DNA from 4 places in the Nonomuraea sp. C10 genome. Region 3 is predicted to be linked to each of the others. Evidence: riboswitches for the same ligand, from Rfam matches in the RefSeq annotation. Region 3 holds a riboswitch; each other region holds the start of a gene.
The links. Region 3 has a riboswitch for cyclic di-AMP ahead of FR742_RS35195 (NlpC/P60 family protein). Riboswitches for the same ligand answer to the same signal wherever they lie in the genome.

Region 1 (7,212 bases), on a different contig from region 3:
CAGCGCGCGCAGCTGGGCGAAGCGCTGCCACTCGTCGCCGGGCATCTTGCCCATCAGCGAGCCCTTGCCGTGCACCACCTCGTCATGGGAGAGCGGCAGGACGTAGTTCTCCGAGTAGGCGTAGATGAGGGAGAACGTCATCTGATGGTGGTGGTACTGCCGGAAGATCGGCTCGTGCCGGAGATACTCCAGCGTGTCGTGCATCCAGCCCATGTTCCACTTGAACCCGAAGCCGAGCCCGCCCAGATGCACCGGCCGCGACACCCCCGGCCAGGCGGTCGACTCCTCGGCCACGGTCGCGATGCCGGGCGCCTCCCGGTAGCAGACCGAGTTCATCTCCTTGAGGAACTCGACCGCGTCGAGGTTCTCCCGGCCGCCGTAGACGTTGGGGGTCCACTCGCCCTCCCGGCGGGAGTAGTCGAGGTAGAGCATCGAGGCCACCGCGTCCACCCGCAGGCCGTCGATGTGGAACTCCTTGAGCCAGTAGAGCGCGTTGGCGACCAGGAAGTTGCGCACCTCGCGGCGCCCGAAGTCGAACACGTACGTGCCCCAGTCGGGGTGCTCGCCCCTGGCCGGGTCGGCGTGCTCGTAGAGCGGGGTGCCGTCGAAGCGGGCCAGCGCCCAGTCGTCCATCGGGAAGTGCGCCGGCACCCAGTCGAGCACCACCCCGATGCCCTTGGCGTGCATCCGGTCGACGAACGCGCGGAACTCGTCGGGGGTGCCGAAGCGGGCCGTCGGCGCGTAGTAGGAGGTCACCTGGTAGCCCCACGACCCGCCGAACGGGTGCTCGGCCACCGGCAGCAGCTCCACGTGCGTGAAGCCCAGGTCGGCCACGTACTCCGAGAGCTGGTCGGCCAGCTCCAGATAGGACAGGCCGGGCCGCCACGAGCCCAGGTGGACCTCGTAGATGCTCATCGGCCGGTTGCGCGGCTGCTCGTCGCGCCGCCCCGCCATCCACTCCTCGTCGGCCCAGACGTAGTCGGACTGCTCGACGACCGAGGCGGTCTGCGGGGGCAGCTCGGTCCTGCGCGCCATCGGGTCGGCCTTGTCGCGCCACACGCCGTCGGCGCCCAGCACCTGGTACTTGTAACGTTCGCCCGCGCCGAGACCGGGGACGAACAGCTCCCACACCCCCGAGCGGCCCAGCGAGCGCATCGGGTAGGCGGTGCCGTCCCAGTGGTTGAAGTCGCCGATCACCCGGATGCCGCGGGCGTTGGGCGCCCAGACGGCGAACGCCGTGCCCGGCGTGTCCTGGTGTTCCATCACGCGGGCGCCGAGCACCTCCCACAGCCGCTCGTGCCGCCCCTCGCCGATCAGGTGCAGGTCGACCTCGCCCAGCGTGGGCCAGTGCCGGTACGGGTCGCGCGTCTCGTGCGCCTCACCGCCGGGATAGCGCACGCTCAAGGTGTACGAGGGAACCTTGTCCAGACCGGGGACCGTGGTCTCGAACACGCCGTGGGCCACGTGCTTCATGTCGTGCGCGGTGCCGTCGTCCAGCACCACGCGGACCCGTTCGGCGAGCGGGCGCAGCGCTCGGAAGGTCACCCCACCCGCGCCTGGGTGGGCGCCCAGCACGGAATGCGGATCGTGGTGCGCCCCGCCCGCGAGGCGGTCGAGCTCTGTCCTCATCGGCATGCTCCCAACACTGCCCTATGGCGACCGTCCATCTGTGGCACTGCCCGCATTCACCCCGACAATCACCGAAAGTGCGGAATCTTGGGTTTATCGGGGATTGACCTCAAGCGTGGTTGGGTTTTTAGCGTTCCATGCATGGACATACAACAGCGTGCGGGCAAGCGGGAGTGGATCGGCCTGGCCGTCCTCATCCTGCCGACCCTGCTGCTCTCGATAGACGTGACCGTGCTGCACCTGGCCGTGCCCGCGCTGAGTGAGGACCTCCGGCCCACCGGGGCGCAGCTGCTGTGGATCAACGACATCTACGGGTTCCTGATCGCCGGGTTCCTCATCCCCATGGGCACGCTGGGCGACCGGATCGGGCGCAGGCGGCTGCTGCTGATCGGGGCCGCGGCCTTCGCGCTCGCCTCCGCCGCGGCCGCGTACGCGCCGAGCGCCGAAGTGCTCATCGCCGCCCGCGCCGCGCTGGGCGTGGCGGGCGCGACGCTCATGCCCTCGACACTGTCGCTGATCCGCACCATGTTCCACGACCCCGCCCAGCGGACGACCGCGATCAGCCTGTGGATGGTCGGCTTCACCGGCGGCATGGTGATCGGGCCGCTGCTCGGCGGGTCACTGCTGGAGACCTTCTGGTGGGGGGCGGCGTTCCTGCTCGGGGTGCCGGTGATGGCCGTGCTGCTGGTGGCGGGGCCGCTGCTGCTGCCCGAGTACCGCTCGCCCGCCGTGGGCCGGATCGACGCGCCCAGCGTGGTGCTGTCGGTCGCGGCCGCGCTCGCGGTCACCTACGGGGTGAAGGAGCTGGCCGCCGGCGGGGCGGGCGCCGTAGCGCCGCTCTCCCTGGTAGCCGGGACGGCGCTGGCGGTGGTCTTCGTACGAAGGCAGCGCGGGCTGGCCGAACCCCTGCTCGACCTGCGGCTGTTCGCCGAGCGGCGCTTCTCCGGGGCGCTGGGCACGCTGATGCTGGTCATCCTGGTGGGGCCGGGGATCGGCCTGCTGACGGCGCAGTACCTGCAACTCGTGCTCGGCCTGTCGCCGCTGGAGGCCGGGCTGTGGACGCTGCCCAACGCGGTGGCGATCATCTTCGGGTTCGTGGCGACCCCGGCGCTGGCGCGGCGGGTCCGGCCCGCGGTCCTCGCGGCCGGGGGACTGGTGCTCGGCGCGGCAGGGGTCCTGCTCCTCACGATGGCAGGCACGTCGGGGCTCGCCGCGCTGGTGACCGGGCAGACGCTGTTCTTCCTGGGCGGCTCGCCGCTGCTCGTGCTGGGCATCGACATCGTGGTCGGCGCGGCGCCGCCGGAGCGCTCCGGCTCGGCGGCGGCGCTGTCGGAGACCGCCCAGGAGTTCGGCGGCGCGGCCGGGCTGGCCGTCTTCGGGAGCATCGCCGCCGCCGTCTACCAGGCCCGCCTGCGCGTACCGGAGGAAGTCCCCGCGGAGGCGGCGGCAGCGGCCCGCGACACCCTGGGCGGCGCCATGGCCGTCGCGTCCGGTCAGCCCGCCTCCGTCGCCGCCACGCTCGCGGAGGCGGCCAGGGCCGCCTTCACCACGAGCCTCACGGTCACGGCGGCGGCCGCCTCCGTCGTCCTGCTCGCCGCGGCGATCCTGGCGGCCACCGCCCTGCGCCACGTCCCCCGGCTCGGCTCCTCGCCCGACGGTTCGTAACCGGATCGAAGGTAAAGAATTCGTGCGGGATCCCCCATGTCATGGGGGATCCCGTCGCCGGGGTCCGTCCCGCGCTTGCCCTTTCCCTTGCGCGACGATTACCTTCGAACCCATCGATGGCACGCGCTTGAGCAGCGCTTTTAGGTAAGCCCCCGCGCGTTGCCGATGAATTGCCGAGACCGCGCCCACCCGCGCACATTGCGGGAACACGGCGCGGCCGCCGAATCCGCCCTCTGGCGGAACCGGGGACCCACCTTTCTCTGGGGTGAATCGGTCGCTCTTCACCAAGGGCGCGCCGTAGGGCACTTCCACGCCCGAACCCGACAGCTAACCCGGTAGGCGGCATGGAAGCAAGGAGCAATCCCCGAGCATGGTCAAGCACATCTTCGATCGCATCCCGTCCACCTCCCGCCTGGCCCTGGGCGCCACCCTGGCACTCGGCGCCGCCTTCGCCGGCACCTCCGCCGCCGCCACCGCGGCCGCCGCCTCCCCCTCCCAGCCCCACCCGGTCGCCCACCAGCAGAGCAGCGCGAACCAGTCCACCGCCGTCAGCGCGAGCACCGTCCTGCAGGTCGCCGAGTCGCAGATCGGCGTCACCGAGGACGCCGCCGGCGGCGGCACCAAGTTCCACCAGTGGTACATGTCCTCCCCGCGCGCGGCCGAGACCCTGGCCCGTGACGGCGGCGGCACGCCCGCGCTGTACGCCAACGCCCCCTGGTGCGCGATGTTCGTGTCCTGGGTCGGCGAGCAGGCCGGCGCCCGCTCCACGATCGGCTGGGACGCCTACACCGTCACCCACGCCCAGTGGTTCAAGGACAACAACCGCTGGGGCAGCCAGGCCAAGCCCGGCAGCGTCGTCTTCTTCGACTGGGGCGGCAGCAAGAACATCAGCGCCGTCGACCACGTCGGCCTGGTGAAGAAGGACAACGGCGACGGCACGATCACCACGATCGAGGGCAACACCGGCAACGGCAAGGTCGAGGAGCGCATCCGGCCCGTGTCCCACGTGGCCGGCTACGGCTACCCCGAGTACAAGGCCGCCTGAACGGCCTGACAACCGCGCCAGCCATCGGGACGAGAACGATCCTTGGCCGCGCTCGGGGCTGGTCACGCTCTGGTGGGCGCTCTGGCTGATCGGCAACTGGGTGGCGCTCGTGGCCGGGCGGCTGTTCTTCAACGCCGAAGAGCTGGAGTCCATGGCGTCGGCGGCCAGGTTCGACGTGCTGAGCTGCGCGCTGATGCTGGTGGCGGCGGTGCCGGCGGCCCTGGTGGTCCTGCGGATCAGCAACGCGCAGGAGGCGCGGCGCCCCGCCGCTCCGGTGTCGCCCTTCGAGAGCCCGGCCGTCTAGCGGAAGGCGGCCAAGGGGATCGACACCCAGGTGGGGCGGTTGCGGGCCTCGTACACGACCTCGTAGACCGCCTTCGACAGTTCGAACGCCCGCAGCAGCGCCGTGTCGGCGGGGGTGATGACGCCGCCGCCCTCGGCGTAGCCCTCAAGGAACGCGGCCCTGTTGCGCTTGGCCCACTCCTCGGCCATCGGCTCCAGGCGGGCCGCCTCGGAGTGGTCCGCCAGCAGGTGCCTGGCCGCGTAGTCGAACGAGCGCAGCATGCCGGCCACGTCGCGCAGCGGCGAGGAGAGCGCGCGGCGCTCGGCCAGCGGCTGGCCGGGCTCGCCCTCGAAGTCGAGCACCACCCAGTCGGTGGTGGTGCGCATGACCTGGCCCAGGTGGTAGTCGCCGTGCACCCGCTGGACGCGCACCTCGGTGGTCAGCTCCTCGGCCCGGTGGTAGGCGAGCTCCAGGGCGGGCACGTGCTCGCGCAGTTCGGGGACCTCGCCCACGGCGCGGCCGAGCTGGCGCCTGAAGTCCTCGGCCATCCGCTTGATCTCGTGCGGCTCCATCACCTCCGTGCCGAACGCCTCGCGCAGCTCGTGGTGGACGCGGGCGGTGGCCGCGCCGAGCCGGCCCGCCTCTGCGGCGAAGTCGCCGCCCGCCTCAGCGGCGGGGAGGCCGGGCAGCGAGTTGTAGAGGTCGCGCACGCTGGTGAGCGCCAGGTCCCAGCCGTCGGTGGAGTTCGACAGGAACTCCTGCATGATCGCCAGCGTGGTCGGGGTCTCGTCGAGGTCGGTCTCGATCCACCCGTACGGCTGCGCGATGTGCGGCGCCTGCCTGATCGCGAGCGCGGTGACGACTTCCAGCTCCGGGTTGACGCCGGGGACGAGCCGGCGGAAGAGCTTGCAGATGTACTCCTCGCCGAACACCAGCGAGGTGTTGGACTGCTCGGCCCCGAGCACCAGGCTGCGCTGGTTGGTGTCGATCTCGACGCCGGGCAGGTGGTGGAACCGCACGCCCGCCCGGCCCGAGCCGGCCGCCATCGACTCCAGGATCCAGCGGGTCAGCTCGTGGTCGTGGACGGCGTCGTACACCACGCATTCCCCGTCGTCCGCCGCGTACGGCCCGATGAAGGCGTGGGTGAGGGTGTCGGGGAGCTCCCTGCGCAGGCCGAGCGGGAGCTGGTAGCGCTCGCGGGACCCCTCCTGCCACACCGACACGATCAGGTGGCGCAGGCTCGGGTCGCCCGCCTCGATGACGACGTCGGAGTCGATCGACAGCGAGTCGATCGGGCGCCCCTTGCCGCCGAACCAGCGTTGGCGTGCGATCCATGCGGCAAGGAGCTCCTCCAGCACGTCCTACTCCTCCTGGGTGTGGGCCGGCGGCAAAGTGAACCAGTAGAACCCATGCCCAGGGAGCGTCAAAAGATACGGAAGTTCGCCAATCGGTGGAAATGGCACGCCACCCATGGTCTCCACGGGCGAGACGCCGACGAACCTGCGCAGGTCCAGCTCCACCGGCTGCGGGAAGCGGGACAGGTTGTTCACGCAGAGCATGCGGTCGTCGCCCAGCTCGCGGACGAACGCCAGCACGCTCGGGTTGGAGGAGTTGAGCTCGATGAACTCGCCGAGCCCGAACACCGGGTGGCGCTTGCGGATCTCGATCATCCGGCGGGTCCAGTGGAGCAGCGAGCCGGCGTTCTTCTGCTGGGCCTCGACGTTGAGCCCCTGGTAGCCGTAGATCGGGTCCATGATCACCGGCAGGTAGAGGCGGCCGGGGTCGCAGTCGGAGAAGCCCGCGTTGCGGTCCGGGTCCCACTGCATGGGGGTGCGGACGCCGTCGCGGTCGCCGAGCCAGATGTTGTCGCCCATGCCGATCTCGTCGCCGTAGTAGAGCACCGGCGAGCCGGGCAGCGAGAGCAGCAGGGCGGTGAACAGCTCGATCTGGTTGCGGTCGTTCTCCAGCAGGGGCGCCAGCCGGCGGCGTATGCCGACGTTCGCCCGCATACGGGGGTCTTTGGCATATTCGGTATACATGTAGTCGCGTTCTTCGTCCGTGACCATTTCGAGGGTCAGCTCGTCGTGGTTGCGGAGGAAGATTCCCCACTGGCAGTTTTCCGGAATTTTCGGCGTTTGTGCCAAAATTTCGGAAATGGGGTAACGGGACTCCCGGCGGACCGCCATGAAAATGCGGGGCATCAGCGGGAAATGGAAAGCCATGTGGCATTCGTCCCCGCCGCCCACCGGGTCGCCGAAATACTCCACCACGTCCGAAGGCCACTGGTTGGCCTCGGCCAGCAGCACCCGGTCCGGGTAGAGCCTGTCGACCTCGGCCCGCACGCGCTTGAGGTATTCGTGCGTCTTCGGGAGGTTCTCGCAGTTGGTGCCCTCCTCCTCGAAGAGGTACGGCACCGCGTCCAGCCGGAACCCGTCGATGCCCAGGTCGAGCCAGAAGCGCAGCACCTCCAGCATCGCGTCCTGCACCGCGGGGTTCTCGTAGTTGAGGTCCGGCTGGTGATGGAAGAACCGGTGCCAGTAGTACTGCCCGCGCACCTGGTCATACGTCCAGTTGGACGTCTCGGTGTCGA
Region 2 (7,212 bases), 250 kb from region 3:
GACGGAAGGCGATGGCTTCTACCGGGACGGCTCGTTCCTCCAGCACGACACCGTCCCCTACCAGGGCGGTTACGGGCTCGTACTGCTGGAAGGGCTGGCGACGCTGTTCGCGGTGCTGCGCGGGAGCCCGTGGGAGGTCACCGACCCGAACAGACGGATCGTGTACGACAGCGTGGAGCGGTCGTTCGTCCCGTTCACGCACGCCGGTCACGTCATGGACCTGGTGAGCGGCCGGGGCATCGCCAGGGACCCGTCCGGCGGCGAGCTCAGGTTCCGCCGCCTGGCCGGCGCCGTGAGGCGGCTGGCCCTCACCGCGACACCCGCCGAGCGCCGCCGCTGGCGAACCCTGGTGGACGGGGCCGGCGAGCAGCCCACGGGGCACCGGCTGTTCCCGATGAGCGCCCGCGCCGTGCACCGCGCGCCCGGCTGGTGCGCGGCGCTCAGCATGTCCTCCGACCGGATCGCCCACTACGAGCACGGCAACGGCGAGAACCTGCGCGGCTGGCACACCGGCTCGGGGATGCTCTATTGGTGGGGCGAGGGCCACGGGGCCCACTACGCCGACGGGTTCTGGGCCACCGTCGACCCCTACCGGCTGCCGGGCACCACCGTCTCGACCCGGCGGCTGCCCGACGGCGCGGGCGAGGCGTGGGGCGGCGCGTGCCCGCCGTTCCGCTGGGCCGGCGGAGCCACCGACGGCCATTACGCGACCGCCGGCCAGCACCTGCGCGGGCTGGAGTCCACGGTGGAGGCGTTCAAGTCCTGGTTCTTCCTCGACGACGCGGTGGTCTGCCTGGGCGCGGGCATCACCGGCAGGGACGGCGCGCCGGTGGAGACCGTGGTCGACAACCGCCGCACCGCCGCGCTCCTCACCGTGGACGACGCGAACGGCTGGGCCCATCTGGCGAGACACGGCGGCTACGTCGTCCGCGACGGCGGCGTGCTGCGCCGCCTGCGCGAGCACCGGCCGGGCGGCGGGATGACGCGCCCGTACGTCACGCTCTGGCTCGGTCACGGGCTGGACCCCAGCGACGCCCGCTACGACTACCTGCTGCTGCCGAACGCCACCGTGGCGGCGACCAGGGCCCGCGCCGCCGACCCCGGATGGGCGCGGGTGCTCGCCAACACGACCTCCCAGCAGGGCGTGCACGTGCCGTCGGCGGGGGTGACGGCGGTCAACTTCTGGCAGCCGGGCACCGCGGGCCCGCTGTCGGCGTCCGGGCCGTGCGCGGTGCTCGTCACCGAGCGCGGCGACGGCTCGGCCACCGTCACCGTGTCCGACCCGCGCCGCGACCTGACGGAGCTGACCGTCACCTGGAACCGCCCGGTGGCGGCGGTGACGGGACGCCCGGCGGCCCTGACAGGGGCGCGGACGGGACGGCGGCTCACGCTGACGTTCGGCCCGCTGCCGGACTCCGTGTCGGTCACCGTCCGGCCGGGCGGAGGCGGGTGAGATCTCGCGGTCTCTGACCGGCGGAAATTTCTCACACCCGGAGAGCCACGACGCGTGCGGCCCGAGTAGTTTTTCAGATCGGACCCCGGCCGTGATAGACGTCTCATGAGATGGTCTTGCAGGATTTGGCCAGCATGAGCTGGTAAGTCTGGTCGGCAGGTCCTAGATCCAACGAGTCAAGGATGTGCCCATGCGCGCCAGAGACCTGCTTGCCGACTATCCCGTCGTGACCCTTGAGACGCCTGTGCTCCAGGCAGCCCGGTTGCTCGCCGAGCAGGATCTGCCCGGTCTGATCGTCAAGAACGACGACCAGCTCACCATTTTGCCGGGCACGGAAGCACTGCGACTGGCCGTGCCGCGCTACATCATGGACGATCCGGCGCTGGCCCGGGTGGTCGACGAGGCGCACGCCGACGAGTTCCTGCGCGCGCTGGGCAGTCGTACGGTGCGCGAGGTGCTGCCCCGGGAGCGGCGGGAGCTGCCCGTCACGGATCCTGACGCGACCGTGCTGGAGCTGGCCGCGCTGATGGCGCGCACCCGCAGCCCGTTGGTGGCCATCGTGGACAAGGGCCGGTTGCTGGGTGCGGTCACGCTGCAGGCGCTGCTGGACAGGATGCTAGGCACATGAGCCCGCTCGCCTGGGCGAGCGTCGCAGTGTTCGTGTCCGCCTACGCGCTGATCGCCACCGAGAAGGTGAACCGGGTGGCGGCGGCGCTGGGCGGGGCGTGGGTCATGCTGTTGATCCACGCGACCAACGCCGGGTCGGCGTTCTTCTCCGAGCATGCCGGGATCGACTGGAACGTCATCTTCCTGCTGCTCGGCATGATGGTCATCGTCGGGGTGCTGAAAGAGACCGGCGTCTTCGAGTATCTGGCGATCTGGGCGGCCAAACGCGCCCAGGGGCGGCCCTTCCGGCTGATGGTCCTGCTGGTCCTGATCACGGCAGGCGCGTCGGCGCTGCTCGACAACGTGACCACGGTGCTGCTGATCGCGCCGGTGACGTTCCTGGTGTGCGAGCGGCTGGCCGTGTCGCCGGTCCCCTTCCTGATCGCCGAGGCGCTGGCCTCCAACATCGGCGGCGCGTCGACGCTGGTGGGCGACCCGCCGAACATCATCATCGCCAGCCGGGGCGGGCTGAGCTTCAACGACTTCCTCATCCACATGGCGCCCATGGTGATCGTGCTGGTCGCGGTGTTCGTGGGGCTCTGCTGGCTCATGTGGGGCCGGACGTTCCGGTACGACCCGGACCGGGCGCAGGAGGTCATGGCGCTGGACGAGAAGGAGGCGATCGCCGACCCGTGGCTGCTGTGGCAGTCGCTCGTCGTGCTGGTGCTGGTGCTGGCGGCGTTCGTGCTCCATCCGGTGCTGCACTACGAGCCGTCGGTGGTGGCGCTGCTGGGCGCCGGCGTGCTGGTGGCCTTCACCAAGGTGACCACGGAGAAGTCGCTGGCCGAGGTGGAGTGGCCGACGCTGGTGTTCTTCGCCGGGCTGTTCGTCATGGTCGGCGCGCTCGTCCACACCGGGGTCATCGACCAGGTCTCCAGGGCCGCCGTGGAGGCCACGGCGGGCCGGTTGGACGTGGCGACGATGGGGCTGCTGGGCGGTTCCGCCGTGGTGTCGGCGGTCGTGGACAACATCCCGTACGTGGCCACGATGAGCCCGATCGTGGCGGAGCTCGTGGCGGCGCAGGGCGGCGAGTCGGCGCAGGTGCTCTGGTGGGCGCTGGCGTTCGGGGCCGACCTGGGCGGCAACGCCACGGCGGTGGGCGCGGCGGCCAACGTGGTCGTGCTGGGCATCGCGGCCCGCAACGGCACGCCGATCAGCTTCTGGCACTTCACCAAGTACGGGGTGATCGTCACGGTCGTCACGGTGACCCTGGTGGCGCCGTATCTGTGGTTCCGATACCTGTAGAAACCCCCGCAAAGGTAAAATATTCGCCCCGAAAACCCCTATGCCATAGGGGATCCCGTCGTCGGGGCCCGTTCCGCGCTTGCCCTTTCCCTTGCGCGACGATTACCTTCGAACCCATCGATGGCACGCGCTTGAGCAGCGCTTTTAGGTAAGCCCCCGCGCGTTGCCGATGAATTGCCGAGACCGCGCCCACCCGCGCACATTGCGGGAACACGGCGCGGCCGCCGAATCCGCCCTCTGGCGGAACCGGGGACCCACCTTTCTCTGGGGTGAATCGGTCGCTCTTCACCAAGGGCGCGCCGTAGGGCACTTCCACGCCCGAACCCGACAGCTAACCCGGTAGGCGGCATGGAAGCAAGGAGCAATCCCCGAGCATGGTCAAGCACATCTTCGATCGCATCCCGTCCACCTCCCGCCTGGCCCTGGGCGCCACCCTGGCACTCGGCGCCGCCTTCGCCGGCACCTCCGCCGCCGCCACCGCGGCCGCCGCCTCCCCCTCCCAGCCGCACCCGGTCGCCCACCAGCAGAGCAGCGCGAACCAGTCCACCGCCGTCAGCGCGAGCACCGTCCTGCAGGTCGCCGAGTCGCAGATCGGCGTCACCGAGGACGCCGCCGGCGGCGGCACCAAGTTCCACCAGTGGTACATGTCCTCCCCGCGCGCGGCCGAGACCCTGGCCCGTGACGGCGGCGGCACGCCCGCGCTGTACGCCAACGCCCCCTGGTGCGCGATGTTCGTGTCCTGGGTCGGCGAGCAGGCCGGCGCCCGCTCCACGATCGGCTGGGACGCCTACACCGTCACCCACGCCCAGTGGTTCAAGGACAACAACCGCTGGGGCAGCCAGGCCAAGCCCGGCAGCGTCGTCTTCTTCGACTGGGGCGGCAGCAAGAACATCAGCGCCGTCGACCACGTCGGCCTGGTGAAGAAGGACAACGGCGACGGCACGATCACCACGATCGAGGGCAACACCGGCAACGGCAAGGTCGAGGAGCGCATCCGGCCCGTGTCCCACGTGGCCGGCTACGGCTACCCCGAGTACAAGGCCGCCTGAGCACGTTCTCCGCACCCGTCATTCCTCCGGCGATCCGGTCAGGTCTTCCCTGACCGGATCGCCGTCGTCCGCGGCCCCGGTCAGGACCGCGTTTTGACCGGCCGTTGGCCTGCCCGGCGACGACCCCGGGGGAGATCCAGGGGGTGGAAGCGCGTGCGACATGACGACGGTCCCCTACCAGCAGGACCCGGCCAAGACCAGGCGGTCGCCGCTCAGCGGGCGGCGGCTGCAACTCCGCCACGGTGAGGGCGACAAGCGGCACCTGACCAGCCTGCAAGGACTGTCGGCGCTGTCGCTGGACGCCCTCAGCTCGGTCGCCTACGGGCCGGAGGCCGCGGCGCTCGTCCTGGCCGGGGCCGGGGCCGCCGCCGTGGCGCTGACCCTGCCGATCACGATCGCCATCGCGGTCCTGCTGCTGATCCTCGTGTTCTCCTACAGGCAGGTCATCGCCGCCCACCCCGACGGCGGCGGGTCGTACGGGGTCGCGAAGGCGGAGCTGGGCCGCCGGGCGGGCCTGCTGGCCGCCGCGGCCCTGGTGGTGGACTACGTGCTGACCATCGCGGTCAGCCTCGCCGCCGCGGCCGCCAACCTGGCCTCGGCGTTCCCCGTCCTGCGACCGTACCTGGTGGAGACCTGCCTGGCCGGGGTGCTGCTGCTGACGGTCATCAACCTGTTCGGGGTGTCCGACAGCGCGCGGTTCCTCATGCTGCCCATGAGCCTGTTCGTGGTGTCCGTCCTCGGCGTCGTGGCGGTCGGCCTGGCGCGGTCCGGGCCCGCCGCCACCGTGGGGACGACGGAGCAGATCGTCGCCACCGAGGCGCTGACCGTGATGCTCATCCTGCGGGCCTTCTCCTCCGGATGCTCCTCGCTGACCGGGATCGAGGCCATCGCCAACGGCGTGCCCATGTTCCGCAAGCCCCGCGTCAAGCGCGCCCAGCACACCGAACTGATGCTCGGCGCGCTGCTCGCCACCATGCTCATCGGCCTGGCCGTGCTCATCCGCAGGGACCACGTGGTGCCCCGCGAGGGCGTGACCATCCTGGCCCAGCTCGTGGCCGGCTCGTACGGGACCGGCTGGGCGTTCTACGGCACCAACATCGTGGTCGCCCTCGGCCTGGGCCTGGCCGCCAACACCAGCTTCGGCGGCCTGCCGGTGCTGCTGAGTCTGCTGGCCAAGGACAGGCGGCTGCCCTCGCTGTTCGCGCTGCGCACCGAACGGCCCGTCTACCGGTACGGCGTCGCGGTGGCGGGCCTGCTGGCCGCCATCCTGCTGATCGCGGTGGACGGCGACCCCCAGCGGCTCATCCCCATGTTCGCCATCGGCGTCTTCATCGGTTTCACCATGAGCCAGGGCGGCATGGTCAAGCACTGGCACCGGCTGCGCCCGCCCCGCTGGCGCCGCGACATGCTGCTCAACGGGACCGGGGCTTTGCTCACCTGCGTGGCGGCCCTCGTGCTGCTGGTGTCGAAGTTCACCGAGGGCGCCTGGGCGGTCGCCATCGTCATCCCCCTGCTCATCCTCCTGTTCGCCCGGATCGAGCGCTACTACGGAGAGGTGGCGGCCGAGCTGGAGATCGGCGCCGTGCCGGCCAGGCCCGCGCGGCCGCCCGCCGCCGACCATCCCGGCAAGAAGATCATCATTCCCGTCGGCGGGATCGACGCCGCGACCCAGCGGAGCGTGAGCGCCGCCATGGCCCTCGGCGGGGAGATCGTGCTCGTGTCGGTCTGCTTCACCGAGGAGTCACGGCGCGCGCTGCACGAAGCCTGGGACCGGTGGGATCCCGGAGTCCCGCTGGAGGTCATCGTCAACCCCGCCCGCACGGTGATCCACCCGCTGCTGGACTACATCCGCCAGGTGGACGAGTCGGGGAGCTGGACCGTCGTCCTCATCCCCATCCTGGAACCCCGGCACTTCCGCTACCGGTTCCTGCACAACCAGCGCGGCCTCCTGCTGGCCGCCGCCCTGCGGGAGCGGTCGGACGTGGTCGTCTGCCTCCTCCCGTTCCACCTTCGCCCGTGAACGGGTTACCGGCCGGTTCACAGGGCACGGGAAGCGCATGGTCGTCACCACCGAATCCCGCCGCTGGGTCGCGCTGCCGGTCTTCCTGGTGGCCGTGGCCCTGGTCGCCGTCATCGGGTCGCTGGCCGCGTCCGGCGCCGGGGCCGAGTATCTGGCACTGGAGCGTCCCGCCTGGGCGCCGCCGCAGTGGCTGTTCGGGCCCGTCTGGACGGTGCTGTACATCATGATCGCCGTGGCGGGCTGGCTCGCCTGGACGGCGCGCGGCTGGTCGCGGGCGCTGACCGCGTACGCGGTGCAGCTCGTGCTCAACGCCGCGTGGACCCCGTTGTTCTTCGCCGCGGGCTGGTACGGCGTGGCCTTCGCCGAGCTGTGCCTGCTGTGGATCGCCATCGCGGCGACCATCGTGCTGATGTGGCCGGTCAAGCGGCCGGCGGCGCTGCTGATGGCGCCCTATCTGGTCTGGGTGACCTACGCCGGCGCGCTGAACCTGGCCATCTGGCAGCTCAACTGATCCCGGTCCTTGGGCCGTCAGACGAAGGCGCCGTGGCCGGTGATCGCCCGGCCGACGATCAGGCTGTTGATCTCACGCGTCCCCTCGTACGAGTAGATGGCCTCGGAGTCGGCCACGAACCGGCCCATCCCGTAGTCGAGCACGATCCCGTTGCCCGCCATGATCTCCCGGCCCCAGCCGACCGCCTCCCGCATCCGGGCCGTGCAGTACGCCTTGGCCATGGCCGAGTGCTCGTCGCGGTAGACGCCCGCGTCCTGCAACTGCGCCA
Region 3 (7,212 bases):
ACTCCACCCACAACCCCGAGTTCACCATGGTCGAGGCCTACGGCACCTACCTCGACTACCACGACATGGCCGACCTCACCCAGCGCATGTACCAGAAGGCCGTGGTCGCCGCGCTCGACACCACCGTGGTCGTCCACGACGGCGTCGAGGTCGACCTCGGGCTGCCCGAGTGGCCGCGGGCCAAGCTCTACGACCTGGTGTCCGCCGCGGTGGGCGAGGAGGTCACCACCGAGACCCCGCTGGAGCGCGTCCGCGGCCTGGCCGACAAGCACGACGTGCACTGGGACCCGAAGTGGGGCCAGGGCAAGCTGGTCCAGGAGCTGTTCGAGGAGCTGGTCGAACACACCCTCGTCCAGCCCACGTTCGTCATGGACTATCCGCTGGAGACCTCCCCGCTGGCCCGCGTCCACCGCGACAACCCGCTGCTGACCGAGAAGTGGGACCTCATCGGGTTCGGCACCGAGCTCGGCACCGCCTACTCCGAGCTCATCGACCCGATCGACCAGCGCCGCCGCCTGGAGGAGCAGTCCCTGCTCGCCGCCGGCGGCGACCTGGAGGCCATGCAGCTCGACGAGGACTTCCTGCAGGCCCTGGAGTACGGCATGCCCCCGACGGGCGGCATGGGCGCCGGCATCGACCGGATGATCATGGCATTCACGGGCCGCAACATCCGCGAGACCATCCTCTTCCCCCTGGTCAAGCCCACCCGCTGACCGCGCCGAGCCAGCCCGCCCGCGCTACAAGCGCGGGCGGTTGAGCCTGACGGGCAGCCGGGCCAGGCCGCGCAGCACCAGGTTCTCCTTGTACGGCGGATCCGCGTCGGCCAGCTCCAGCCCCGGCGCGACCCCGGCCAGCGCGGCCAGCGCCACCTCCCCTTCCAGCCGGGCCAGCGGCGCACCCAGGCAGAAGTGCACCCCCAGACCGAACGCCAGATGCCTGCCAGGCGCCCGCCCCACGTCGAACCGGTCCGGGTCGGGGAAGGCCGCCGGGTCGCGGTTGGCCGCGCCGACCAGCGCCAGCGTCGACGTGCCCGCCGGCACCCGGACGCCACCCAGCTCGGCGTCCTCCAGCGCGACGCGGGCCGTGAGCTGGACCGGCGGGTCATACCTGAGCACCTCCTCCACGACCTCCCTGGGCCGCTCGGCCGCCCGCCCCAGCACGCCGTGCCTGACCAGGTTGAGCACGCCGTTGGCGATGAGGTTGACGGTCGTCTCGTGACCGGCCACCAGCAGCAGCACGCACGTGGCCAGCAGCTCGCGCTCGGTCAGCTCCTCGACCTGGACGAGCGCGCTGAGCAGGTCGTCGGCCGGCCGCTCCCGCCGCAGCGCGATGAGACCCTGGAAGTAGTCGTGGAACTCACGCCTGTGGCGTTGTGAGCGCTCGGTCACCTCGTCGGTGACGATCGGGTCGAGGCTGCGCGCCAGGGTCTCGCTCCAGCCGCGGAAGCGCTCGTGGTCCTCCGCCGGCACGCCCAGCATCTCGCTGATCACCATGACGGGCAGCGGGTAGGCGAAGTCGCGGACCAGGTCGGCCTCGTCGGGCAGCGCGGCGATCAGGTCCGCGGTGATCGTCTCGATGCGCGGACGCAGCCGCCGCACCATGCCGGGCGTGAAGGCCTTGCTGACGAGTCCGCGCATCCGGGTGTGGTCCGGCGGGTCCATCATGAGGAACGAACGGACCGGTTCGTCCGGCCCGGCGGGCGCGGGGGTGGGGCCGTGACCGAAACGAGGGTCGCGCAACAGGGCCGAGCAGAGCTCGTGGGAGGTGGCGACGAGCAGCCCGCCGCGCGTCCGGAAGAGCGGCCCGCTCTCGCGCAGCTTCCGGTATCGGGAATACGGCTCGCGCAGGAACGCATAATCGTACGGATCGAAACCCAGCATGTCGCTGGGGCTCAGCGTGGACGGCGGCGCGCTGTCAGAGTCCTTGTGATCGATCATTGCGCTTGGAAATGTGCCGACATACGCCGAGTACTTCACGTAGGACGGATCATGTCAATGGCTATGGTCAAGTAGGGCAGATCTTACGCTTGACGGCCTTTGCCGGATGCGTTTACGTAGTCGGGGCGAGCAGCCTTTCGCTCGTGCCAGGACGTCACCGAGTAGTGCTGTTGGGGGGGAGGGCTCCCGATGGATGTGCTCAGTGAAAATGTTGAACTGAGCCATGCAGATCTGGCGTTGCTGGCGGAGCTGGCCAAGGGCGTCACAGTAGACCGAGTGGGGAGGCGCCTTGATTGCAGCGGCCGCACGGTGCGCCGAAGACTGAGGGGCATCTGCGACCGGATCGGGGTGGCCACGGCCATCGAAGCCGTGGCCTGGGCCGCGCGCCGCCAGCTGATCTAGCCGTCAGTCGGCGATGCGCACCGCTCCGGCGTAGGGGCGCCGGTCGAGTGAGGCGATGCGCACGACGTCGCCCGTGCGCGGCGCGTGCACCATCATGCCGCCGCCGAGGTAGATGCCCACGTGGTGCAGGTCGCTGTAGAAGAAGACCAGGTCGCCGGGGCGCAGCTCCTCGCGCGCGATGTGCCTGCCCGCGGTCCACTGGTCGCCGGTGTAGTGCGGCAGCGAGATGCCGACGCGCTGGTAGGCGGCCATGACCAGCCCCGAGCAGTCGTAGCCGTTGGGGCCTTCCGCGCCCCAGACGTACGGCTTGAGCTGCTGGGTGAGGGCCCAGCGGGCGGCCTGGGCCGCCTTGCCGTCGCCGGGGATGGGCAGGCTCACCTTGACGGCCCTGGTGCCGGGGCGGCCGGCCTCGCCGAGCGCGCGCTGGAACAACCGGCTCTCGACCTTGGTGACGAGCTTGGAGATCCGGTCGCGCTTGGCGCCGAGGTCCTTGACGATCTTGTTGACCTCGTCGATGCGGGTCTGGGCGCCGGTCCTGGCCCGCTCGGCCGCGTCCATCGCCTTGGTCAGCTTGAGGACCTCCTCGCTCTGCTGCTGTCGCAGGGCGTAGGTGGTGGCCGCGCGGTCGAGGTAGCTCTCGGGGTCGCCGCCGGTGGTGAAGGCGAGCACCCGGCTGAGGCCGCCCGACATGTATTCGGCCTCGACCAGCTGTGACGCCCTGGTCTTCTTCGTGGCCAGGTCGGCCTCGCTGGCGGCGAGCCTCTTCTTGGCGTTCTCCACGGCCTTCTTGGCCGTCTTGAGCTTCTCGCGCTGCCCGTTGTACTGCTCGGTGAGAGTCTCGATCTCCAGGTGCATCTCCTCGACCTGCTCGGAGAGCTCCTTGAGCGAGGGCTTGGGGTCGGCGGCGACGGTCCCCGCGGGAGCGGCGACGAGCAGCGCGGCGAGGGTGGCGGCCACGATGCCCAGCCTGCGGCCGTAGCCGGCCCGTTCCGGAGGGCGGGCGCGCTCGCCCGCGGAACTCCCCCTGCGGTCGCGCGTGCGCTTCACCAATCGAGCTCCTTCCGTAGCGCGCCGACCGGGTTAGCTGACGGGTTCGGGCTCGGACCGGCCCTACCGAGCGAGGTGCTCGGACTCACCCCTGGCGGCGCCGCTCGAACGCCGCCGGCGGGTCCCCGGCTCCCCTTGCGGGGATTGGGCGCGTCTCCGCGCCACATGCGCGGGGACATCGACGCTGGACACTAATGCACCGAGGGTTCCTGCTCAACCGGAACTACAGACTCTGTAGAGATTTCACAACCGGGGGGTCACAAGGTGGTCTCGTAAAGCACGGTACGGCAAAGACTTCATGTCCTCTTTGTGCCTGCTTGGACCAGGCATGGAACGGTAGGAAACCTCCAACGCCACAGGTGCTCGTACAGCCACGAGACGTTACAAGATGGGCGCAAGTCCGGGGTTAGGGGTGAGCCGTAATCACAAACTGTAGGCTGGAGGGTCATGGAGCAGGTCGCCGAACGTCCCCTTCCCGACACGCAGGTCCTGGTCCGGCGTGCCCGGACGCCGGACGTCAAGGCCATCAAATTCCTGGTCGACACCTATGGAGGCCCCGGCCCCCGGCTGCTGGAGAAGGCCACGGTCACCCTGTACGAGGACGTGCAGGAGTTCTGGGTCGCCGAGCGCGACGGCAAGGTCGTCGGCTGCGGGGCGCTGCACGTCCTCTGGGAGGACCTGGCGGAGATCCGCACCGTGGCGGTCCACCCGGAGGCGCGCGGGCTGGCCATCGGCCACCGCATCGTCACGGCCCTCATCGACACGGCCAAAGAACTCGGCCTGCAGCGTGTTTTCTGCCTCACTTTCGAGGTCGACTTCTTCGCGAGACACGGATTCCGGGTGATCAAAGGCACCCCGGTCTCGCCCGAGGTCTACGCCGAACTCCTGGCCTCGTACGACGAGGGCGTGGCCGAGTTCCTGGACCTGGAACACGTCAAGCCCAACACCCTGGGGAACACACGGATGTTGCTCCACCTGACCTCGGGTGATGCGGATCTTGACTGACAGAAAAGGTGATTGTTGATACCCATGTCGATACGTTGTCCAGGACAGGCATGTGCCCTGACACGTGCCACATGCGCACGCGAAGCGAGGTGACACGGTGAGCACCGGACAGCCGCCGTATCCGCAGGATGAATCCAGCGAGAATCATCCGGGATACGGGCACAACCCGGGACACCCCCATGGGGAGGATCCCGACGCGACGGTCGTGGGCTACAGGGCCGACGACCCCTACGGCCAGGGCCAGTACGGCCAGCAGCCCCCGTACGGGCAGCAGCAGCAGTACGGTCAGCCGGGTCAGCAGGGCTACGGCCAGCAGGGCGCGTCCCAGCCGGGCTACGGCCAGCCCCAGTACGGCCAGCAGCCCGACTACGGCCAGCAGGGTTACGGTCAGCAGCCTCAGTACGGTCAGCAGGCTCCCTCGCAACCCGACTACGGCCAGCCCCAGTACGGCCAGCAGGCCCCTTCCCAGCCTGACTACGGCCAGCAGCCCCAGTACGGCCAGCAGGCTCCCTCGCAACCCGACTACGGCCAGCAGCCCCAGTACGGTCAGCAGCAGTACGGCCAGCCCGGCTACGGCCAGCAGCCCTCCTCGGGTCAGCAGGGCTACGGCCAGCAGCCCTCCTCGGGTCAGCAGGCTTACGGTCAGCAGGGCTACGGTCAGCAGGCCCCCTCCCAGCCCGGTTACGGCCAGCAGCCCGATTCCCAGTCCGGCTACGGTCAGCAGGCCTACGGCCAGCAGGGTTACGGTCAGCAGCCGCAGTCAGGGCAGCAGTACGGCCAGCCCGGCTACGGTCAGCAGGCGCAGTACGGCCAGCAGCAGTACGGCCAGCCCGGCTACGGTCAGCAGCCCCAGTACGGCCAGCAGTACGGTCAGCCCGCCTACGGGCAGCCGGGCTACGGCCAGCCGGTCGGCGTGCAGCCTCCGGGCGCCCCCGCGCCGCTGGCGGAGTGGTGGCAGCGGCTGGTGGCCCGTCTCATCGACGGCTGCATCTTCGGCGTCGTCTACTTCCTCATCTCCCTGGTGCTGACCATCTTCTTCGTGGCCAGCTACAACTCCGTGGGGGGCGTCACCACGGGCTTCCTGAGCTCGTTCGTGGTCGGTCTCATCCAGTGGATCCTGCTGGTCGGCCTCTACATCGCCTACGACTACTTCATGACCAAGATGAACGGTCAGACGGTCGGCAAGATGGTGATGGGGATCAAGGTCGTCCCCGTGGGCGGCGCCATGCCCCCCGGCGGCCTGCCGGGCAACATGGCGCTGAAGCGGGCCGGCGGCACGTGGGGTGGCTACGTGCTCGGGATCGTCCCGCTCATCGGTACCTTCCTCGGCGCGATCGCGGTCATGCTCAACGCCGCCTCGCAGCTGTGGGACAAGCCGCTGCAGCAGACGTTCGCCGACAAGTTCGCCGGCACCGTCGTGGTGAAGATCAAGTAGCCTGTACGGCTCGGAAAACAGGGATCGGTGATCCACCGGTCCCTGTTTTCGCGTGTGTGCTCCGTACCAGAATGGGAACGGTCGGGACACCGATGGGGCGAGGTGAGGGTTATGGCCACGACGCCGCGGGCCGATCCGGTGCCCGCGGAATGGTGGGAACGGCTGGCCGCCCGGCTCATTGAAGCGCTCGTCTTCGGGGTGTTCTATTACATTCTGTTCATCGCGCTGTGGGGTATCTTCCGGACTGTCGGGGTGCTGGAGCTCTTCGGGGGCCGTTTGCCGGGCGTGTTCGCATGGGTGTTGGCCGGGCTGGGTTATACGGTCTACGACTGGGTCACGCTTTCACGAGGCGGGCGCACGTTCGGCAAGGCGATCATGCGCATTCGGGTGGAGCCGGCCCGGCTGGGGGCGCGTGACCGGTTGAAACGGGTCCTCGGCTATCCGGCCCCGGCCATCGTGATGGGCATTCCGGTGCTCAATCTGCTGGCCGGAATGTACGTGTTCGCGGTGGGCCTGCTCATCCTGATCGACAAGCCACTGCAGCGTGGGCCCCATGACAAGCTGGCCGGAACCCTCGTCGTTAAAGATCATTCCTGAGCTGGGAAGCCTGGGCGCCGCTTTTCAGGAAACTTGGGGTAGATCCGGTAAGGCACCTGGAGAGACTGGCATTAGGCTATGAGGCGTCCGGGTTGCCGGATGTTGATGCCCCTGCCAGGCTATGGGCATCTGTGTGCCGCTATGGTCTGCGGTGCGAAGGTCGTCGACAGGGCGACACCCGGGGCGGTCAAGCCCGTGCCCGCCGCACCGCGCGTGCATAAAAGGCCAGGAAACCCCCCGTCCGCTGTGGAGGCGAGGACGAATGGAAGTTGTGACAGAGGTTTTGTCGGCGCTCATCCCGCCGCTCGTCGTGGGGGGCGCCTTCATCTTTGGGGTGGTGAAGTTGGTGCGCGCCGAGGGCCCTGGGAGGCGGCCAAACCGGCAGGATCAGGCCGAGAAGAGCAACTGATCAGCGACTCAGCGGAATCGTCGCTGAGCTGAATTGTCTTAACGTCTTTCCGGGTATATGTTTGGTCGAGCGAATGAAACAATGCTCCGGAAAGGATTGCGTAGATGGCCAAGCAGATCCAGGAGATTCTCATCGATGACCTCGATGGGGGCGAGGCCAATGAGACGGTCAGCTTCGCTATTGACGGCGCTTCCTATGAGATTGACCTCAGCGACGTTAACGCCAAGAAGCTGAGGGACGCTCTCACGCCTTTCGTGCAGCACGCTCGCAGGGCAGGGGCGGTCACCACGCGCCGTCGAGGCCGCGGCGGTCAGCGGGCGATGAGCCGCGAGAAGAGCGCCGAGATCAGGCAGTGGGCCAAGGCCCACGGTCTGCCCGTC
Region 4 (7,212 bases), on a different contig from region 3:
AGAGCCGGTCTCGTACGTGCGCGTGCACGGGAAGCAGCGCTGGGCCGCGTACGGTTACTCGATCTCCGAGTTCGAGATCTGGGACGGTCCGCCCGCCGCCCCCGAGCCCACGCTCGGCCTGCTGCCCAAGCCGGTGTCGCTCACCGAGACCGGCGGCGCCCCGTACACGCTGCACCGCAACACCCGCGTCCTGGCCCTCGGCGACGGCGCCCAGGCGCCCGCGAACCACCTGGCCCGCCTGCTGCGCCGGGCCACCGGCCACAAGCTGACGGTCGCCGCCGCCGGTCGCGGCCCGGCGCCCATCGTCATCGAGGTCGGCGCCGGCAAGGCGCCCGAGGGCCACGAGGCCGAGGGCTACACGCTGTCGGTGACCGCCGCCGAGGTGCGTATCCGTGCCGCCACCCCGAACGGCGCGCTCCACGGCGTCCAGACGCTCCGCCAGCTCTTCCCGCAGTGGGCCGAGTCGGGCGAGGTCGTCGGCGCCGAATGGACGGTGCCCGCCGTGGAGATCACCGACTACCCGCGCTTCGCGCACCGCGGCATGATGCTCGACGTCGCCCGCAGCTTCTACCCGGTGGACGAGGTCAAGACCTACATCGACGCCGCCGCCCAGTTCAAGGTCAACCGCCTGCACCTGCACCTGACCGACGACCAGGGCTGGCGCATCGCCCTCGACGACCCGGAGAGCAACCCGTCCGGCATCGACTACGGCGCCCTCACCGAGGTCGGCGGCGCCACCGCGATGACCGAGCGGGGCACCGAGCCCGGCATCACCGGCTTCTACACCAAGGCCGACTACGCCGAGATCGTCCGCTACGCCGGCGAGCACGGGATGACCGTCATCCCCGAGGTCGACCTGCCCGGCCACGTCAACTCGGCGCTGCACTCCATCCCGCAGCTCAACACCCCGGGCGCGCGGCCGGCACTCAAGCCGGGCGAGACCACCGTCCCGCACAACGGCACCGGCGCCGTCGGCTACTCCTCCCTGGACGCGCACAGCTCGGTCACGTACGAGTTCGCCGAGCACGTGCTCACCGAGATCGCCGCCATGACCCCGGGCCCCTACCTGCACATCGGCGGCGACGAGGCGTTCTCGACCAGCCACGCGGACTACGTCAAGATGGTCGACGCCTTCACCGGCAACGTGCGCGCCCTCGGCAAGACCGTCGTGGGCTGGAACGAGTACGCCGGCACCGCGCTGCCGCGGGACAACGCGGTGGTGCAGTTCTGGAACGGCAACCGGAACGCCGTGGCCGCCGCCGTGAACGACCGCGGCGCCCAGGTCGTGCTCTCCCCGGCCGCGCACGCGTACGTGCCGCAGAAGCAGGATTCGCGCCAGCCCGAGGGCGGCACCTGGGCGTGCGGCGGGCCGTGCGGCCTGGACCGCCACTACAACTGGGACCCCGGCACGTACATCCCCGGCATCCAGGAGAGCAGCGTGCTCGGCGTGGAGTCGGCGGTGTGGGGCGAGTTCATCCGCCGCGTCGAGCAGGCGCAGTACTACGCCTACCCGCGTCTGATCGCCACCGCCGAGGTCGGCTGGACACCCCAGGACCAGCGGGACTACGCCGACTTCAAGAACCGCCTGGCGAAGATGGGCGGCAGGCTGACCGTGCAGGGCACGAACTTCTTCCCGACCGCCGACGTGCCCTGGCGGCTGGAGATCCTCGGCGGATCGGTGAGCACCCGCACCGGCCGGCCCACCGGCGCCTCCTGGACCCTCACCGCGCCCGGCCACACCGCCGCCGGCCTGGAGGCGGCCGTCACCTGGAGCGACGGCGTCCAGGAGCCCGTGACCCCGGCCACCACCAGGGAGGGAAGCATCCCCGGCATGCGGATCAACGCCGCCTTCACCGTGACCTCGGCCAGGACCTTCAGCCGGCCCGGCACCTACACCGGCACGCTGACGGTCCGCACGCCGGGCGGCGCGCCCGTCACCGGGGACCTGACGGTCACCGTCACGGGGTGAGCTCACCCTTCAGGCACAGCAGGAGACCGCGCGTCAGGGTGGTGGACGTGAAGCCGGACCCGGCGAGCGCGGCCTGGACCTTGACCGCGATCTCCTGCGCCTTGGCGGCGCCCGGCGGCTCGTAGAACAGGTGGAGCGAGCCGCCGGGCGCGAGCGCCCGCTTGACCGCCGCCAGCTCGGCGGTGGGGGAGCGGGTCCAGAAGACGTTCACGTTGACGGCGAACACCTTGTCGTACGGGCCGCCGGGCAGCCCGCCGCCGTCGAGCTCGGCCTGCTCGATCACCGCGGCGCCCGCCTCGACGTGGCGGGCGTTGCGCTCGCGTGCGGCCTCGACCGCCGTCGCCGACCGGTCGATCGCGGTGACGGAGGCGGAGCGCTCGCAGAGCAGTCCGACGGCGACGCCGCGGCCGCAGCCGATCTCCAGGACCCGCTCGCCCGGCCGCGTTTCCAGGGTCTCGACGGCCCACAGCAGCCTCTCCGGCACCTTCATGACGGCGAAACTAGCACCGCGCCCGGTGTCCGCCTGCCGGACATTACGTTTATGTCAGCTTTTGTCCTGGCAAGAGTCATACGCCAGCTTGAACCGCGAGACACAGGAGCCGACCGTGCACCATTTCGCGATCGCCACCGTCGCCGAAGAGAGCACCGACTTCCGCCGGGTTCTGTGGACCGGGGAGAAGGTCCAGGTCGTCACCATGACCATCCCGCCGGGCGGTGAGATCGGCGAGGAGGTGCACGAGGACACCGACCAGATCCTCACCTTCGTCTCCGGGATCGGAGAGGCCCGTGTCGGCGGTGAGGTCCGTCCGGTGAAGGCGGGCGACCTGGTCGCCGTCCCGGCGGGCACCCCGCACAATTTCGTCAACACCGGCGCCGCGCCGCTGGTGCTCCACACGGCGTACGGGCCGCCCGAGCACGCCGACGGCACCGTGCACAAGACCAAGGAGGAGGCCGACCTGGCCGAGTCCGGCGAGGGCTCGCGCTAGAAGGACAGGCCGGTCGGGAAGCGGCAGTCGCCGGAGCGGCAGTCGGCGAGGCTCCGGGCGGCGAGGTCGCGGGCCCGGGCCAGCTCGGCGATCCTCGCGTCGATGCGCTCCACCACCGCTTCCAGCCGCCACCGCTCGCTCGCGCAGGTCGCGCCGCCCGCGTCGTGGGAGCGCAGGGCGCCGGCCACCTCGTCCAGCGTGAAACCCAGCTCCTGCAGGGCCTTGGCGGCGCGGATCCTGGACACCGCCGACGCGTCGAACACCCGGTAGCCCGACGGTCTGCGCCCCGCCGCCGGCAGCACGCCGCGGCGCTCGTAGAAGCGGACCGTGTCCACGCTGACCCCGGCCTCGCGGGCCACCTCGCCGATCTTCACACCGCTCTCCTCTTGACTCTGGACCTAGGTCCAGACTCTACGCTCCGGAAGTGACGGAAGGAGAGCACATCATGGACACCCCACCGATCGTCTGCGACATGACCACCGCCCGCGACACCCCCGAGGAACGGCTGGCCGAGTACCGGCGGCTGTTCGGCGAGGCGCTCACCGGACGCGAGCGGACCGCCGGGGGCATCCGGTTCCGGTTCCGCGCCGGTGACGGGGTCGAGGAGTGGGTACGGGATCTCGCCGCGCGGGAGAAGGCGTGCTGCGCGTTCTTCGCCTTCGAGGTCACGGCGCCGGGTGACGAGGTGATCTGGGACGCCGCCGCACCCGATGACGCGGGGCCGATCCTGGAGGAGTTCTACCTGCTGCCGGAGACGGCGGTGGGCCCGGCCGAGCTGCTGCGGCGCATGGAGGAGCGTGGGCTCAGGATCCACCAGGGCTGAGACGACTGTGACGCCTCCCTCGAGGGAGGCGTCACAGAGCGGGTCAGGCCGGACGGCCCAGGCTGCGGAGCTGGTCGGGGGTCAGGGCCGAGACGTTGTGGTCGATGGGCTTGTCGGAGTACTGGTGGATGGTCCACGACTTCCAGTCCGCCGGCGGGGTGATCTCGCCCTTGGGCTTGCTGTAGTGGGCCACCCAGAGCGGGTACTCCGACAGTCCCGCGCCGTAGGTGTCGGCGAAGTGCCAGCCGCTGTAGAACAGCGGCGTGACGCCGGTCTTGGCCTTGACGTGCGACAGCCAGGCCTTGGCCCAGGCGTTCACCTCGGAGACGGACCTGCCGTTGGTCGTCTCCAGGTCCAGCACCAGCAGGTCGCCGGGCTTGGCGGGCTGGGAGTTCACCACCGAGAGGAAGTGCTCGGCCTCGGCGATCGGGTTGTTGCGCGGGTGCGCGTAGTGGTAAGCGCCGCGCACGATGCCCTTCTTGTCCAGCTCCTGCCAGTGCCGGGCGAAGGTCTTGTCGGTGAAGCCGGTGCCCTCGGTGGCCTTGATGATGCCGAACTCGGCCGGGCTGGCCTCCCAGTCGTGGTCGGGCTGGTAGTTCGACACGTCCTGCCCGTACGTGAGCTGGGCCGCCTGCTGCTGGGCGATGGCCGGGTTCGGCTCGACGGGGGCGGCGGCGCCGCCGGTGGCGGCGATGGCGGTGCCGGTCACGCTGGCGACGGCGGTGGTCCCCGCCAGCAGCGCGCCGGCGAAGGCGTACTTGAGACGGTTGCTGGGACGGTACTTCAGCGCAGCGGCAAGCCGAGGCTTGGGCATGAGGAAATGACTCCTTGCTTCCATGCCGCCTACCGGGTTAGCTGACGGGTTCGGAGTTGGAAGTCCCCTACGGACGCTGGCGTCCGATTCACCCCAGGAAGTGGGTCCCCGGCTCCGCGAGACGCGGATTCGGCGGCCGTGCGCTGCCCTGGCGTGAGGGGGACACCGTCAGGACAGCGCACGGTCCGGTCAATCGATGCGGCAACAGAGTTGAGGTATCACCGCGAATACGCAAAAGGTATATATGCAGACAAAAATATTGCAAGTATGACATATCCGGTTTGGAGGTTCGGACCCGGGGTAACACCCCCGAAACCCCTTGTACGTAAGGGAATCCGGCCTCTGGGTAAAATCTCCCGGCGGTGCCGTCACGGCGCCGCGAAAGTGCCCTGCCTGCGCACCGTGTGCCAGCGCAGCCGCACCCCGAGCAGCGCCGTCGCCACCGACTGGAACACCACCAGATACATCAGCTGCCGGTACACCAGCTGCTGCAGCGGCAGCACCCACAGCGCCGACACCCGCTCCCGGTCCAGCCGCAGCGCGTACCAGCCCGCCGCCGCCTGCACCACCACGAACCCGGCCCACACCGCCACCGCCGGCAGCGGGTCGCCGACCGCCGTGTGGTAGACGGCCATCAGGTCCACCACCGGCGCCAGCAGCGGCAGCAGCACGTGGAACAGCGCCAGGTAACCCAGGCAGCGGCGGCCGAACGGACCCGGCTCGGCCAGCGCGCGGCGGTGCTTCCACATCGCCTGCATCGTGCCGTAGCACCAGCGGTAGCGCTGCCGCCACAGCTGCCCCAGGGTCGCGGGCGCCTCCGTCCACGCCAGCGCCCGCTCCTCGTACACCACCCGCCAGCCTGCCCGGCACAGCGCCATCGTCAGGTCGGTGTCCTCGGCCAGCGTGTCGGTGCTCACCCCGCCGAGCCCGACCAGCGCGCCGCGCCGGAACGCGCCGATCGCCCCCGGCACCGTCGGCATGCAGTCGAGCAGCTCGAACGCGCGCCGGTCCAGGTTGAAGCCGATCACGTACTCGACGTGCTGCCAGCGGCCGATGAGCCCGCGCCGGTTGCCGACCTTGGTGTTGCCGCTCACCGCGCCCACGCGGGGGTCGGCGAGCCGGCGCACGAGATGCCCGATCGTGTCCGGCTCGAACACCGTGTCACCGTCGACCATGACGAGGAACTCGTGGCGCGCGTGCCGGATGCCGGTGTTCAGCGCGGCGGCCTTGCCGGCGTTGTCCTGCCTGATCACCCGTACTCCCGGCAGCCGCGGCCCGGCGGCGGCCTCGGCGGTGCGGTCGGTGGAACCGTCGTCCACCACCAGCACCTCCACCGGCCCGGGGTACGCGGTCGCGACGAGCGAGCGCACGGTCGCGGCGATCCCCGCCTCCTCGTTGTACGCGGGCACGATCACGCTCACCCCCGGCGGCCGTTCCCAGGTCAGGGCCGGTCCCGGACCCCGGGAGCGCCGGGCGTGCACCCGGGCCAGCACCACCAGGAGCAGCAGCCGGGCCAGCGTCAGCACGCCGGTGGCGAAAAGCACCCACCACAGCGCGTCCGTGAACGCGTTCGCCGCGCGCTGCGCCAGGCCGAGCGCGGCGCCGGCGATCCGCTCCGGCTGCGCGGCCGGCCGGTGCGCCGACGGCATGCCGAGCGCGGAGGTCAGCGTCTCGGCGCGGTAGCCGGCCCGGTCCAGCCGGTCGAGCAGGCGGCCGACGGCCTCGACTGTCTGGGCGCGGTCGCCGCCGGAGTCGTGCATCATCACCACCGCCCCGCGCCCGCCCCGCGGGAACGCGGCCCTGGCGATGCCGGCCGCGCCCGGCCTGCTCCAGTCCTCGGTGTCGAGGTCGGCCAGCGCGATCAGGTAGCCCTCGCGGCCGAGCATCGCCAGGGTGTCCCACTGCTCGCCGGTGATGGCGTCAGGGGTCGAGGAGTACGGAGGGCGGGCCAGCATCGTGTGCAGCCCCGTCGCCCCGGCCAGCGCCTTCTGGGTGAGGTTCAGCTCCAGCTCGGCCCGCCAGGCGGGGACGGCGGACAGGTCGGGATGGGTGTAGGTGTGGTTGCCGATCTCGTGTCCCTCGGCGACGATCCGGCGGGCCAGCTCCGGATGGGCGGCGATCTTCGAGCCGACCGTGAAGAACGTCGCCTTCGCCCCGTGCTTCTTCAGCGCGTCCAGCACGAGCGGCGTCCAGTCGGGGTCGGGCCCGTCGTCGAACGTCAGCGCCACCGTGCGGGCCTTCGGGCGGGCGCCGGCCGGCTTGTCCCCGGTCAGGTCGAGCACCGGGCCGCTGCGGCGCACCGGCTCCAGCCACGACGCCGGGTCCCCGCCGCCTCGCTGGGGCCCGGTCTCGCCGACCACGTTCTTGACGAACCCGTCGAGCGTCAGCGCGCACCCCGCCAGCGCCACCCCGGCCAGCAACATCAGCCAGTGCCCCGAAGGCTCCACACCCCGCCCGGCCACCCGCCTCCTGCCCCGCCGCCGCCCACCCCGACGGACCTCACGCCCGTACGCCGGACCGGGCACCCGATCCGCCGCCTGCCCGATCGTCCTGCCGAGACCCGTGTCATGTGCCTGCCCCCATCCGGGCGCGGGCGCGCTGTCCGGTTGTGGGACGGGGC

Region 1: linked by a shared signal. The riboswitch ahead of FR742_RS02640 (CHAP domain-containing protein) and the one ahead of FR742_RS35195 (NlpC/P60 family protein) in region 3 are both predicted to bind cyclic di-AMP.
Region 2: linked by a shared signal. The riboswitch ahead of FR742_RS36440 (CHAP domain-containing protein) and the one ahead of FR742_RS35195 (NlpC/P60 family protein) in region 3 are both predicted to bind cyclic di-AMP.
Region 4: linked by a shared signal. The riboswitch ahead of FR742_RS14685 (glycoside hydrolase family 25 protein) and the one ahead of FR742_RS35195 (NlpC/P60 family protein) in region 3 are both predicted to bind cyclic di-AMP.

What each region holds. Positions count from the first base shown of each region.
Region 1 is NZ_VPFF01000001.1:553,812-561,023, forward strand. Features, by position in the region: gene glgB (1,4-alpha-glucan branching protein GlgB) at 1-1,629, opposite strand, end outside; gene FR742_RS02635 (MFS transporter) at 1,771-3,294, shown strand; cyclic di-AMP (ydaO/yuaA leader) riboswitch at 3,503-3,651, shown strand; gene FR742_RS02640 (CHAP domain-containing protein) at 3,665-4,339, shown strand; partial or broken gene FR742_RS02645 (DUF4328 domain-containing protein) at 4,374-4,643, shown strand; gene FR742_RS02650 (maltokinase N-terminal cap-like domain-containing protein) at 4,640-5,980, opposite strand; gene treS (maltose alpha-D-glucosyltransferase) at 5,984-7,212, opposite strand, start outside.
Region 2 is NZ_VPFF01000003.1:1,039,530-1,046,741, reverse strand. Features, by position in the region: gene FR742_RS36455 (polysaccharide lyase 8 family protein) at 1-1,453, shown strand, start outside; gene FR742_RS36450 (CBS domain-containing protein) at 1,644-2,081, shown strand; gene FR742_RS36445 (ArsB/NhaD family transporter) at 2,078-3,364, shown strand; cyclic di-AMP (ydaO/yuaA leader) riboswitch at 3,577-3,725, shown strand; gene FR742_RS36440 (CHAP domain-containing protein) at 3,739-4,413, shown strand; gene FR742_RS36435 (APC family permease) at 4,574-6,433, shown strand; gene FR742_RS36430 (TspO/MBR family protein) at 6,471-6,944, shown strand; gene FR742_RS36425 (acyl-CoA dehydrogenase family protein) at 6,962-7,212, opposite strand, start outside.
Region 3 is NZ_VPFF01000003.1:791,850-799,061, reverse strand. Features, by position in the region: gene lysX (bifunctional lysylphosphatidylglycerol synthetase/lysine--tRNA ligase LysX) at 1-713, shown strand, start outside; gene FR742_RS35205 (cytochrome P450) at 738-1,937, opposite strand; gene FR742_RS35200 (LuxR C-terminal-related transcriptional regulator) at 2,127-2,339, shown strand; gene FR742_RS35195 (NlpC/P60 family protein) at 2,343-3,386, opposite strand; cyclic di-AMP (ydaO/yuaA leader) riboswitch at 3,393-3,547, opposite strand; gene FR742_RS35190 (amino-acid N-acetyltransferase) at 3,834-4,391, shown strand; gene FR742_RS35185 (RDD family protein) at 4,489-5,826, shown strand; gene FR742_RS35180 (RDD family protein) at 5,938-6,423, shown strand; gene FR742_RS35175 (Lsr2 family protein) at 6,937-7,212, shown strand, end outside.
Region 4 is NZ_VPFF01000001.1:3,216,025-3,223,236, forward strand. Features, by position in the region: gene FR742_RS14660 (family 20 glycosylhydrolase) at 1-1,969, shown strand, start outside; gene FR742_RS14665 (class I SAM-dependent methyltransferase) at 1,959-2,459, opposite strand; gene FR742_RS14670 (cupin domain-containing protein) at 2,575-2,955, shown strand; gene FR742_RS14675 (MerR family transcriptional regulator) at 2,952-3,329, opposite strand; gene FR742_RS14680 (hypothetical protein) at 3,401-3,778, shown strand; gene FR742_RS14685 (glycoside hydrolase family 25 protein) at 3,822-4,592, opposite strand; cyclic di-AMP (ydaO/yuaA leader) riboswitch at 4,604-4,737, opposite strand; gene FR742_RS14690 (bifunctional polysaccharide deacetylase/glycosyltransferase family 2 protein) at 4,961-7,054, opposite strand.